One region of the Cupriavidus sp. UYPR2.512 genome, then DNA from elsewhere that is predicted to be linked to it. Evidence: predicted binding sites of a transcription regulator. Region 1 holds the regulator's gene; each other region holds the start of a gene.
The links. Region 1 encodes FNR, which switches genes on or off when oxygen is low (the NO sensors DNR and NnrR bind a similar motif). Its sites were predicted from a motif close to TTGATNNNNATCAA; they were not measured.

Region 1 (3,271 bases):
GACCAAGCATTTCCTGTGGGTGCTGATTGCGCTCTGGACCGGCTTTACCTTCATCGGCTATTTCGCGCCGATCCGCGGGCTGGGCGGCGAGGTGCTCAGCCTGTCGCTGGGGCCGTGGCAGTCGTTCTGGATGCTGTTCTACGCGTTCGCCACCTGGGGCAATGCGGGCTTCATGCGCGAACAGGTGTGCAAGTACATGTGTCCGTATGCGCGCTTCCAGAGCGTGATGGTGGATCGCGATACCTATGTCGTGACCTACGACGTCGGCCGCGGCGAGCCGCGCGGCAGCCGATCGCGCAAGACCGACCACCACAAGACGGGGCTTGGTGACTGCGTCAACTGCAGCATCTGCGTGCAGGTGTGCCCGACGGGCATCGATATCCGCGACGGCCTCCAGTACGAGTGCATTGGCTGCGGCGCCTGCATCGACGCCTGCAACCAGGTCATGGACAAGATGGACTACCCGCGCGGCCTGATCCGGTACACCTCGGAAAACGCGATGCGCAAGGCCTTGTCCGCGGCGGCATCGCGCAAGCGCCTGCTGCGTCCGCGCGTCATCATCTATTCCGTGATCTGGGTGGTGCTGCTGGCCGGCTTCATGGCGTCGATCGCGCTGCGCACGCCGCTGAAGGTCGACATCATCCGCGACCGTGGTGCGCTCGGCCGTGAAGTGGAAGGCCGCTGGATCGAGAACGTCTATCGCCTGCAGCTGATCAACACCACCGAAGCGCCGATGAAGATCACCGTGCGCGCCGACAGCGACGAGCTGAAGAACCTGAAGGTGGAGTACGACAAGCAGGCCGAATCGCTGGCGCCGACGTCCAACCGGTTGCTGCCGATCCGGATCCGCGTGCCGATCGAGGCCGCGGCGCAGGGCACGCACAGGATCGACGTGACCGTGACGAGCGAGGGCACGGAGCGGGGGCATGCCGAAATCCGGCAATCCACCAGTTTCATCGTTCCGCGCGATTTGTGAAGCTAGGCAGGCGTAGACGTAGTCGTCAAGATGAAGGGGGCAAGATGAGTCAGCAAGGCAATCCGTGGTGGAAGGAGCCGTGGCCGTGGCTGTTGATGAGCGGCCCGCTGGTTGCGATGGTGGCATGCGGCGTGACGATCTGGCTGGCATCCACGCATCCGGACATGCCGGTGCAGGGTGCAACGCGCCATGGCCTGGTCGTGGAGAAGGCCGATGCCGCGCCGCCCAGGGCTGCTGCAGCGAGGCAGCCATGAGGTTGCGCTGGCTGATGTGGGTACTCTGGCCGGCGTTCCTGATGGCTGGGTTTGCGACCGCAACGGTGTTTTCGGTGGTGGATCCCGGTGACCTGAATTTCTTCGGCCAGCCGATCGAAGCGTCCCGCGAATCGGTCTACACCGTCGGCTTCCTGATGGCCTGGGCGTTCTGCGCGTTGTCCAGCGGACTGACGCTCTACACCATGCCAACGCGGCTCAGCGATACCGACGAACTGGAATGAGCGGACTGGCGTGAGGTCTGCGCTGCCATGGCCGGATGCGGCACTGGCAGCGCTTGGCCGCTTAGCAGGAGCGGGTGTAGAGTTGCTTGATGCCGTCGATGTCCACCAGCTTGACGTGGCGCTGGCGAATCTGGATCAGGCCGGCTTCGGCAAAGCGAGAGAACAGGCGGCTGACGGTTTCGAGCTTCAGGCCCAGGTAGCTGCCGATCTCTTCCCGGCTCATGCGCATCACGAACTCGGACGCCGAATAGCCGCGCGCCGACAGGCGCTCAGAGAGATTGATCAGGAAGGCAGCAAGGCGTTCCTCGGCACGCATTGAGCCCAAGGTCACGAGCATCAGCTGGTCGTGCGTGATTTCCTTGCCCATCAGGCGCAGGAACTGCTGCTGCAGCGACGGCAGGTCTGACGACAGCGTCTGCAGTTCGCTCATCCGGACCACGCAGACTTCGGTATCTTCCAGCGCGACGGCATCGGAGGCGTGCTGCATCTCGCCCAGCCCGTCGAGACCGACGATTTCGCCAGGCAGATGGAAGCCGGTAATCTGCGAGCGGCCGTCTTCAGTGGTGACGTGGGTCTTGAGCGTGCCAAAGCGCACGGCATAGACCGCGGTGAGCGGATCGCCCATGCGATACAGGGTTTCACCCTTGTGCACGCGGATGCGTTCCTGCACCAGCGTGTCCATCTTGGCGAGGTCTTGCTGCGACATGCCAACCGGAAGGCACAACTGCCCCATCGCACAGGTGGAGCAGCGGGGTGACATCTCGGTAATGGGAATGGAGGTAAGCAATTGGAACCTGCTAGAAATGGCAGCGAGGGCGCGATTGGGACATTTTACCGTGCGATGTGATGTGGTAGGGAGTGAGAATTGACATTTGGCGTGCTGATCAGCGTTTTTCTGCTGGCTTTGCTGGGCGGGGTCCACTGCGCCGCCATGTGCGGCGGCGTGGCGCTGGCCGTGGAGCAACGCCGCGGCGCGACGGCGACGATCAGCTTGGTGCCCAGCCGCGCCGCCTGGCTGGGCGAGCTGCTGACAATGCACGTGGGCCGGATTTCGACCTACATGCTGCTTGGTGCCGCGCTCGGCGCGGTCGGCGCCTCGGCGTGGAAGCAGGACTACCTGCCGGTGCAGCGCTGGCTGTTTGGCGCGGGCAGTGTCATGCTGCTGTGGTCGGGCTGGCGGTTGCTGCGCGGCAACACCTTTACCGTCAACTGGCTGGAGCGGCTGGCGGCGCATGCCGGCGCCGCGGTGGCGCGGCGGCTGGACGGCCTGGCAGGTGGCATGCCAGCCTTCATGCGGGCGCGCGGCGGCCTGGCGCGGCGCTATGGCGTGGGCCTGGCATGGGGCCTGGTGCCCTGCGGCATGGTCTATGGGGCGCTTACACTGGCGCTGCTGGCGGGCAACGCGGCGTCTGGGGCACTCGTGATGGGCGTGTTCGGGCTCGGCACACTGCCCAACCTGCTGGTGCTTTCCGGCCTGTCGGGCTACTTGCGTACGCTGTCGCGACGTCGCGGCATGCGCCTGGGGGCCGGCCTGGCGGTGATGGCATTCGGCGCCCTTGGCATTGCCCGAGCGGTGCTGCTGCCACATTCGCTGGCCGAGCATGGGTTCTGCCTGGTGTTCTGAGGCGCCGGCGACACCCGGGCAACGGATGATGGTTGCAGGCGGAGGCGGGAATGCCATACAATCGCCAACATTGCGGTATCGCGCGGTGTAATATGAGCCGCGGTAAGCAGCGGGCGAGCAGCGCCAGGCGGCCTTCATACCAGAAGGCGCGTTCAGGGCAGGGGAAGCGGAAGGT
Region 2 (3,271 bases), on a different contig from region 1:
GCAGTGCGTCTGCTACCGCACGCGCAGCCTCCCGGCCGCCGTTCCATGCGATGGCGACATGGCCACCAAGTCGCGGGCCGGCCGCGCCCGGCACCAGCAGGATGGGCCGGCCTGCATTGAGCATCGCGTACTCCGCGACCCCAGCCAGCAGAGCCGGCACATCGGCCTGCGCCGAGGGCGCTGCGGGCAGGATGAGATCGGCAAAGCGGCCCTCGTCGGCAAGCGCCCAGCCAGCCTCGGCGTCGACCACGATGTGTCGGGTGGGAATGGCCGGCGACACTTGCCTGGTCAGCGTGTCGAGTGCGTTCTTGTGAGCGGCAGCCAGTTTGTGCACATGGCTCGCGGCAAGCACAGCGTATTGCCCCGCTTCTTCGCCCGCTCCACGAAACGGCTCCAGGTGCGTTCCTGTTGCCGTCAGTCCGACCACGCTGCCGCCGAACTTTGCGGCAAGCCGTGCTGCCGTTTCAATGCGCGCGGACCGTGCAGCATCTTCGCTGAGGTCGACAAGGATGGTTCTGAAGTCCATGACGTGATTCCACTCTTTGGTTTGACTTGACATTATCGTGAAAACAGCACCGGTGCCGTCATCGAGTCAAGCAGCGTATGCGTGACACCGCCCAGCACCAGTTCCCGCATGCGGCCGTGTCCGTAGGCACCCATCACGATCAGGTCGGCATTGAAATCCGCCGCGCGCGAAAGGATGAGTTCGCCGATGGTCAGGTCCACCCCACCGGGACCGTGTTCGATTTCCACGGCGACGCCGTGGCGCTCCAGCACGCGCGCGGCGTGGCCGACCGGGGTGGCGTCGGCTCTTGCCTCCTTGGCTGCAGTCTGTGCGCAAAGAATGCGCGCCTGTGCGCCGGCCATCAGCGGCACGGCATCGTGAAGCGCCCGCGCCGCCTCGCGGCTGCCATTCCACGCCACGATAACGCGCGTACCCAGCGTTGGAAACGTGCCCGTGCACGGCACGACGAGCGTCGGTCGGCCGGTCTCCAGCAGCAGCGATTCCAGCAGCTGCCGGGCCACCGGACCTTCGGTATTGCCGGGATCGTACTGGCCGGCAACGACCAGGCCTGCCTCGCGGGCCTCGCGCAGCACTGATGCCACGGCCCCCAGCTCCGCAGCGCGCCACTCCGCGCGCACTGGCATGGCCTGGGTTGCAGCCAGAAACTGCGCCCGGACGTCCTCCCTGACCTGCTTGCGCCGGGCCAGATCGTCCGCAACATATTGCTGCGCGCCGTCCATGAGGTAGAACCAGGCAGGATCGGGAATGAAACCGGCGTACATGCCGATCAGCCGGCACTGGCTGGCCGCCGCAATGCGCCCCGCCACTTCGAGCCGCTGCCGTGCCTGCGGATTGCTGTCCAGATGAACCAGGATGCTGTCGTAAGCCATGATCGCCCTCTCGCTCGACTACACACCAGTCTAGGCAGCTAGGCTGACCGGCGCTTGACCCGGATCAACGGGCCAGGCCTGCGGCGACAGGGCTCACTTATCGCCCTGATGTGCGTTGGAGGCTACTGCGAGCAATGGGCGGAGCCGTCAAGCCATTCGGTCATCACTTCTGTTTGCGGTCAATTACTCGCCACGCCTGCCCCTTCGGGTTGACGTAAATCAAGCGCGTATCGAGGCCGGCGCCTACGCTGAATGCAGCGAATCGCAACATCGAGTGCACCCTTGCCCTTCAGGAGATCCATCATGTACCAGCGCATCCTGCTCGCCGTCGATGGCAGCCGTTCTTCCGACCTGGCACTGAGCCAGGCCATCATCATCGCCAAGGCAACCGGGGCCGAGGTCAAGGCGTTGTTCGTGGTCGACGACAGCGACGTGTTTTTCGAGGCCAGTTACTTCAACCCCAAGGAACTGGTCGACAACATCACCGCGCACGGGCGCAAGGCACTGGATGCCGCCTCGGCCAGGCTCAGCGAAGCAGGCGTGCGCAATTCGGTAAAACTGGATGAAAAGCCGGTGGCGCCCGGCCGGATCTCGTTGACCATTGTCACCGAGGCCGATGCGTGGAATGCTGACCTGATCGTGCTTGGCACCCACGGCCGCCGCGGCGTCCGGCGCCTGCTGATGGGCAGCGTGTCGGAAGGCGTGCTTGCCAAGACCAGCAAGCCCGTACTCCTGGTCCGCAGCGAGGTCGAAGGTTAGGCGCGCCACGGCGCCACAGGCGGCGAAGGAGTGCCACGCCATGCGCCACCAAACCATGCGTGCGATGATCTTCGAGGGCGCAGGCCGGCCGCTGCGCCTTCACAACTTGCCGGTTCCCGACCCAGGGGCCGGCGAACTTCGCATCGCCGTGGGAGCTTGCGGGGTGTGCCGGACCGACCTGCATATCGCCGATGGCGACCTGCGCCATCCTAAGCCGATGCTCATTCCGGGGCATGAAATCGTCGGACAGGTGGATTCGTGCGGCGCCGGTGTCACCGCCTTCAAGCCGGGAGACCGCGTGGGTGTGCCCTGGCTCGGACATACCTGCGGCCGTTGTCGCTACTGCCTGCGTCATCACGAGAATCTTTGCGACGCACCGATATTCACTGGCTATACCCGCGACGGCGGCTATGCGGAGTACGTTGTTGCAGACAGCTGCTATTGCTTCCGGATTCCGCCCGGCTACGATGACGAACACGCCGCACCACTACTCTGCGCCGGCCTGATCGGCTACCGGACGCTGCGCATGGCGGGTGTAGCCAGCCATGCACGCCGCATCGGCATCTATGGCTTCGGCGCCGCCGCCCACCTGGTGACGCAGATCGCGGTGGCACAAGGCCGCGAAGTCTACGCCTTCACCCGTGCGGGCGACGCAGGCGCGCAGCAACTCGCATACCAATCCGGCGCGTGCTGGGCCGGCTCGAGCGAGCTCCAGTCTCCCGTGCCGCTGGACGCCGCGCTGATTTTCGCCCCGGTGGGCGCGCTGGTTCCCAAAGCGCTGCGCGCCGTGGACAAGGGCGGCATCGTGGTCTGTGGCGGAATTCATATGAGCGATATACCAAGCATGCCTTACCAGTTGCTTTGGGAAGAAAGGCGCCTCTGTTCCGTAGCCAACCTCACGCGTGCCGACGGCATCGCGCTGATGGATATCGCCGCCCGGACCCCTCTGCATACGCATACCACCGCGTATCCGTTGGAGCAGGCCAACGAAGCACTGGCCGACCTGCGCGAGGGCCGGCTTACCGGCGCCGCCGTCCTGAAACTCCGTCAATAGATCCTTGGCAGATATATCGATGAGCCGTTACCAGACACGTTTTCAGGCGCGTGAGCATGCGGG
Region 3 (3,271 bases), on a different contig from region 1:
GTGGAACTACAGCATCCGCTCACGGAACGCCGCATAGCGGGAAGTTATTTCGAGCACGTTCCTTAGTGCCCCCTCTCGCTTGCCCGAATGCACAGGACGCTGTTGCAGAACGATATCGCGAGCGCCTTTCATCTCAAACACGCCGCACGCGACACCTTCGATCGCTTCCCGATGGCCAGGAAAGGCTGGCACGAGGTCGTCATAGAGGTAGGACCGGGCGTCAAAGTGGTCCTTCAGCGCCTTTGCGATGACTTCGTAAGCCGCCGGCTTCCATCGACCCACGCAGAGCATTCCAGACTTGCTCCGGCAGGGCAGTAAGCCGGCTTGGTGTCGAGGAAATCGATCTGCCTAATGGCGGATATTCCTTGTCCAAGCTCAATCACTTCACTTTTCCGCCTCACTGCAAGCAGAAGGACAGATAGATTGGGTCTCGGTTCGTACTGTCTTAAGCCTAGACGTTGGGAGCGGAGACGGCGTGATGTGCATCAAAGTGGGCGATCATTGGGTAGCTTGAGCTAGATCGTGTGCTGGGCTCAAACCTCTGGTTCCAATGGCCTAAAGACGCTGGATCCCCGCCTTCGCGGGGGATACGGCCAAGGGTAGATCACAATTTTCATAAGGGGGTTCAGCAGGTGACGAGTTCGGTGTGTCCGAAGCCCTTGGTGCAGTGAAGCACGGAGATGACCGTCGGTGTCACGCGGAAGATCCTGACATCGTCCGGCATCGGCATCGGCAACGGCAAGGGGGGCTGCTCGGGGTACTTCTGCGCGATCATGCGCAGCGCCTTGCACACTTCGGCAGGATCAACCACCGCGTGCGTGCGCGCCGCCATGGACAGGCCGGTCAGGTTCTGGCTTGCAGGAGCGGAAAGCAGGCAAAGGCAAGCTGTGCCGCCAGCCCGATCATTCCTGGCAAAGATCGGTAGCCATCCAAGTGTTCGCTTGCAGATTTGCCGAAGACAAGCACGGTGACACCCAGCTCCCCGCCCATCAGGACGGCAAATGCGATGGTGCCCATCATGGCCGCCTCGGCACTCGTGTGCAGCTCAAAATGTCCCAGGCACCATCGTGAAATCACCCAGCTGGCGGCAAGGATGAAGGGCGCCTCCAGGAGGACCGCTGCTGTGGCGCCGATGGCCGGGCCCAGCACCAGGACGCGTACCGTACCCAGGACGAAGCCGATCGCGAAAGCGCCGGCCGCGTAAGCGCAGCCAGCCACGGAGCAGGTCGCTAGTTTCATCGGGTTTCGATAGCTGGCCGCCAGGCCTCGGTTGCGGGTGTCACTCGCTCTCCGGTCCGCCACGGATAAGAAGCACCGGTTTATTGCTCTGCCTGACGATCTGCTGGGCAACGCCACCCATGACAGCGCGCATGAATCCGCGCCGGCCGTGCGCGCCAAGGACGATCAGGTCGGCATTCGACTGTACCGCCTCCGCAAGAATCGTTTCGGCAATGCGTCCGTTCGCCGCAGGCTTGTCCAACAGTCCCAGGGAATACCGCACGCCTGCGGCCTCGAGCATCCTGCCTGAAGGATCGAGGACAGACTTTCCATAGGCGACCATGTTACGAAGCAGGTCGTCGTGGTCGATGTAAGCGACCTCGAGCTGCGCGTCAATATCGTCTGCGACATAGATCACTTTCACCTCGGCGTCGCAGGCCTTGGCGGGTTCGACGGCGTGCAGTATCGCCAGGCGAGACAGCCGTCCGCCGCAACCAGAATTCTCTTGTACATGCCTGTTCTTCCGCATTCCACAAGGAGCGCAAATCCGTTTCGCCAGCAATCAAGGGTAGGTTGTTTCTGCGTTGCCGGATTGACCCACCTCAAACGTTCCGATGCCCGTCATAAACGCTCGTATCATCCAGCTACAGCCGGATGCCTCCATCGGTATGGCTGTCAGTCTTCACGGAGGATCCAAAGCGCTGCGCCAGATCGAGCATGCGCCGATTGCCGGGCATGACGTTTCCCACAAGCGCTTGCGTGCCCTGCATGCAGCAATAAGCGACAAGCTTCTGCTTGATTGGGTGCGCAGTCGCGGCAGGCGTCGCCCAAATCGGCGTTTTCCTGCAGGCGCCGCAGGATTTCCTTGCGGATCTGTTCCGCGCTGCCAAGGTTCCTGATCAGGTCGGTGTCTCCTGTTTTGTGGTGGCGATCCGGCGTGGGGGTGCAGAGTCTAGACTGGCGCGCGGTTGTGCGGGGCCGGACGCCAGATGGTCTGGGAAAAGATGGGTACCTCGTCCTCGTTCAGCGACATATGCTCGGCTAGCTGGCGCCAGTTGAGCCGGCCGTGCACCACCGCGCCCAGCCCGGCTGAGGCGCCGTAGAAATAGACGTTCTGGACCATGACGCCGGCCGCGGCGGCAGCGAAGGTCTCGCGCATTTTGGGCGGGACATACTGCATTCCGCCGTGGCTGGCGACGTAGACCAGGTCCAGCGGCACTATGCCGACGAAATCCTGATAGACGGTCAGGCTGCGCACGTGCGCCGCGCGCTTCAGCGCCAGGCAATGGTGGATTGGGTCGTAGCGGTAGAGCCGGCGGGCAGCGCCGCGTAGACGTCGATCACCGCCTCGCCGTGCGGCGAGGGAGTGGTACGGCCACCGCCGTAGGATCGATTGACACCAGCCGCGGCCCACAACAGCTCGCTCAACTACTACGGCGGCAGCGGCTGCTCGTCGAATTCACGGATGCTCATACGCTGCCACAGCGCCCCATTAGCGGCAAGCCATTGGTGCGGTCCGGCTGTGACAGAGCAATGACCCGCTCACTCGTGCCGGTGGCAGGGCGTGGCAGCAGGTCCTTGATGGGTTGGTAGGGAATGCACTTCAGTTCGTCCATGGAATGCGCGCATTCGTTGCAAAGAGCGGCACCCGCGCGCTGCGTACGGCACCAGTATGGTCGAATGTAGGTGCAGCTTCTAGGCGTGGGTTGCGCTCCGTCAAGCCTGGGCCACGGAGTTCGCGAAAAGTGGGATGGATGCGATCCCAGGACGGCTCGGGATGATTCGGCCGGGCACAGGGGGTCAGCCGCGGCCGGGCACAGCGCGGCCCAGGAAGCTGCCCGGTGCGGCGACGCACGCGCGCTCGGCTTCGGTCAGCGGGTCCTGGATGCGCATCTGCTTCGCCACCACGTCGACGTCGGCATCCGAGAGGTCCCCACCCGCCCGGGCGCGGGAGGCGATGCGGGCGCGCAGCGTCTCCGGGCTGGCTTCGCAGGCGACGATGGCGAAGGGCACGCCAAGGCGACGGGCCTGGGCCGCAAAGCGCTCGCGCTCG

Region 2: A3A5_RS0126665 (universal stress protein) is a predicted target of FNR. The motif match lies at 1,605-1,618, and genes of this name have one in related genera.
Region 3: A3A5_RS39685 (universal stress protein) is a predicted target of FNR. The motif match lies at 1,811-1,824, and genes of this name have one in related genera.

What each region holds. Positions count from the first base shown of each region.
Region 1 covers NZ_KB902853.1:93,532-96,802, reverse strand. The annotation lists gene ccoG (cytochrome c oxidase accessory protein CcoG) at 1-976, shown strand, start outside; gene A3A5_RS0103130 (membrane protein) at 1,021-1,230, shown strand; gene A3A5_RS0103125 (hypothetical protein) at 1,227-1,472, shown strand; gene fnr (fumarate/nitrate reduction transcriptional regulator Fnr) at 1,534-2,259, opposite strand; gene A3A5_RS0103115 (sulfite exporter TauE/SafE family protein) at 2,338-3,096, shown strand.
Region 2 covers NZ_KB903155.1:38,158-41,428, reverse strand. The annotation lists gene A3A5_RS0126675 (universal stress protein) at 1-526, opposite strand, end outside; gene A3A5_RS0126670 (universal stress protein) at 559-1,395, opposite strand; gene A3A5_RS0126665 (universal stress protein) at 1,699-2,154, shown strand; gene A3A5_RS0126660 (zinc-dependent alcohol dehydrogenase family protein) at 2,195-3,208, shown strand; gene A3A5_RS0126655 (phosphoribosyltransferase family protein) at 3,228-3,271, shown strand, end outside.
Region 3 covers NZ_KB903181.1:227-3,497, forward strand. The annotation lists partial or broken gene A3A5_RS42430 (ISAzo13 family transposase) at 1-37, shown strand, start outside; gene A3A5_RS39675 (DUF1488 family protein) at 7-282, opposite strand; gene A3A5_RS39680 (hypothetical protein) at 626-832, opposite strand; gene A3A5_RS0132365 (hypothetical protein) at 844-1,239, opposite strand; gene A3A5_RS39685 (universal stress protein) at 1,280-1,642, opposite strand; gene A3A5_RS45210 (nitroreductase family protein) at 2,171-2,476, opposite strand; gene A3A5_RS45215 (hypothetical protein) at 2,688-2,834, opposite strand; gene A3A5_RS0132385 (bifunctional aminoglycoside phosphotransferase/ATP-binding protein) at 3,019-3,271, opposite strand, start outside.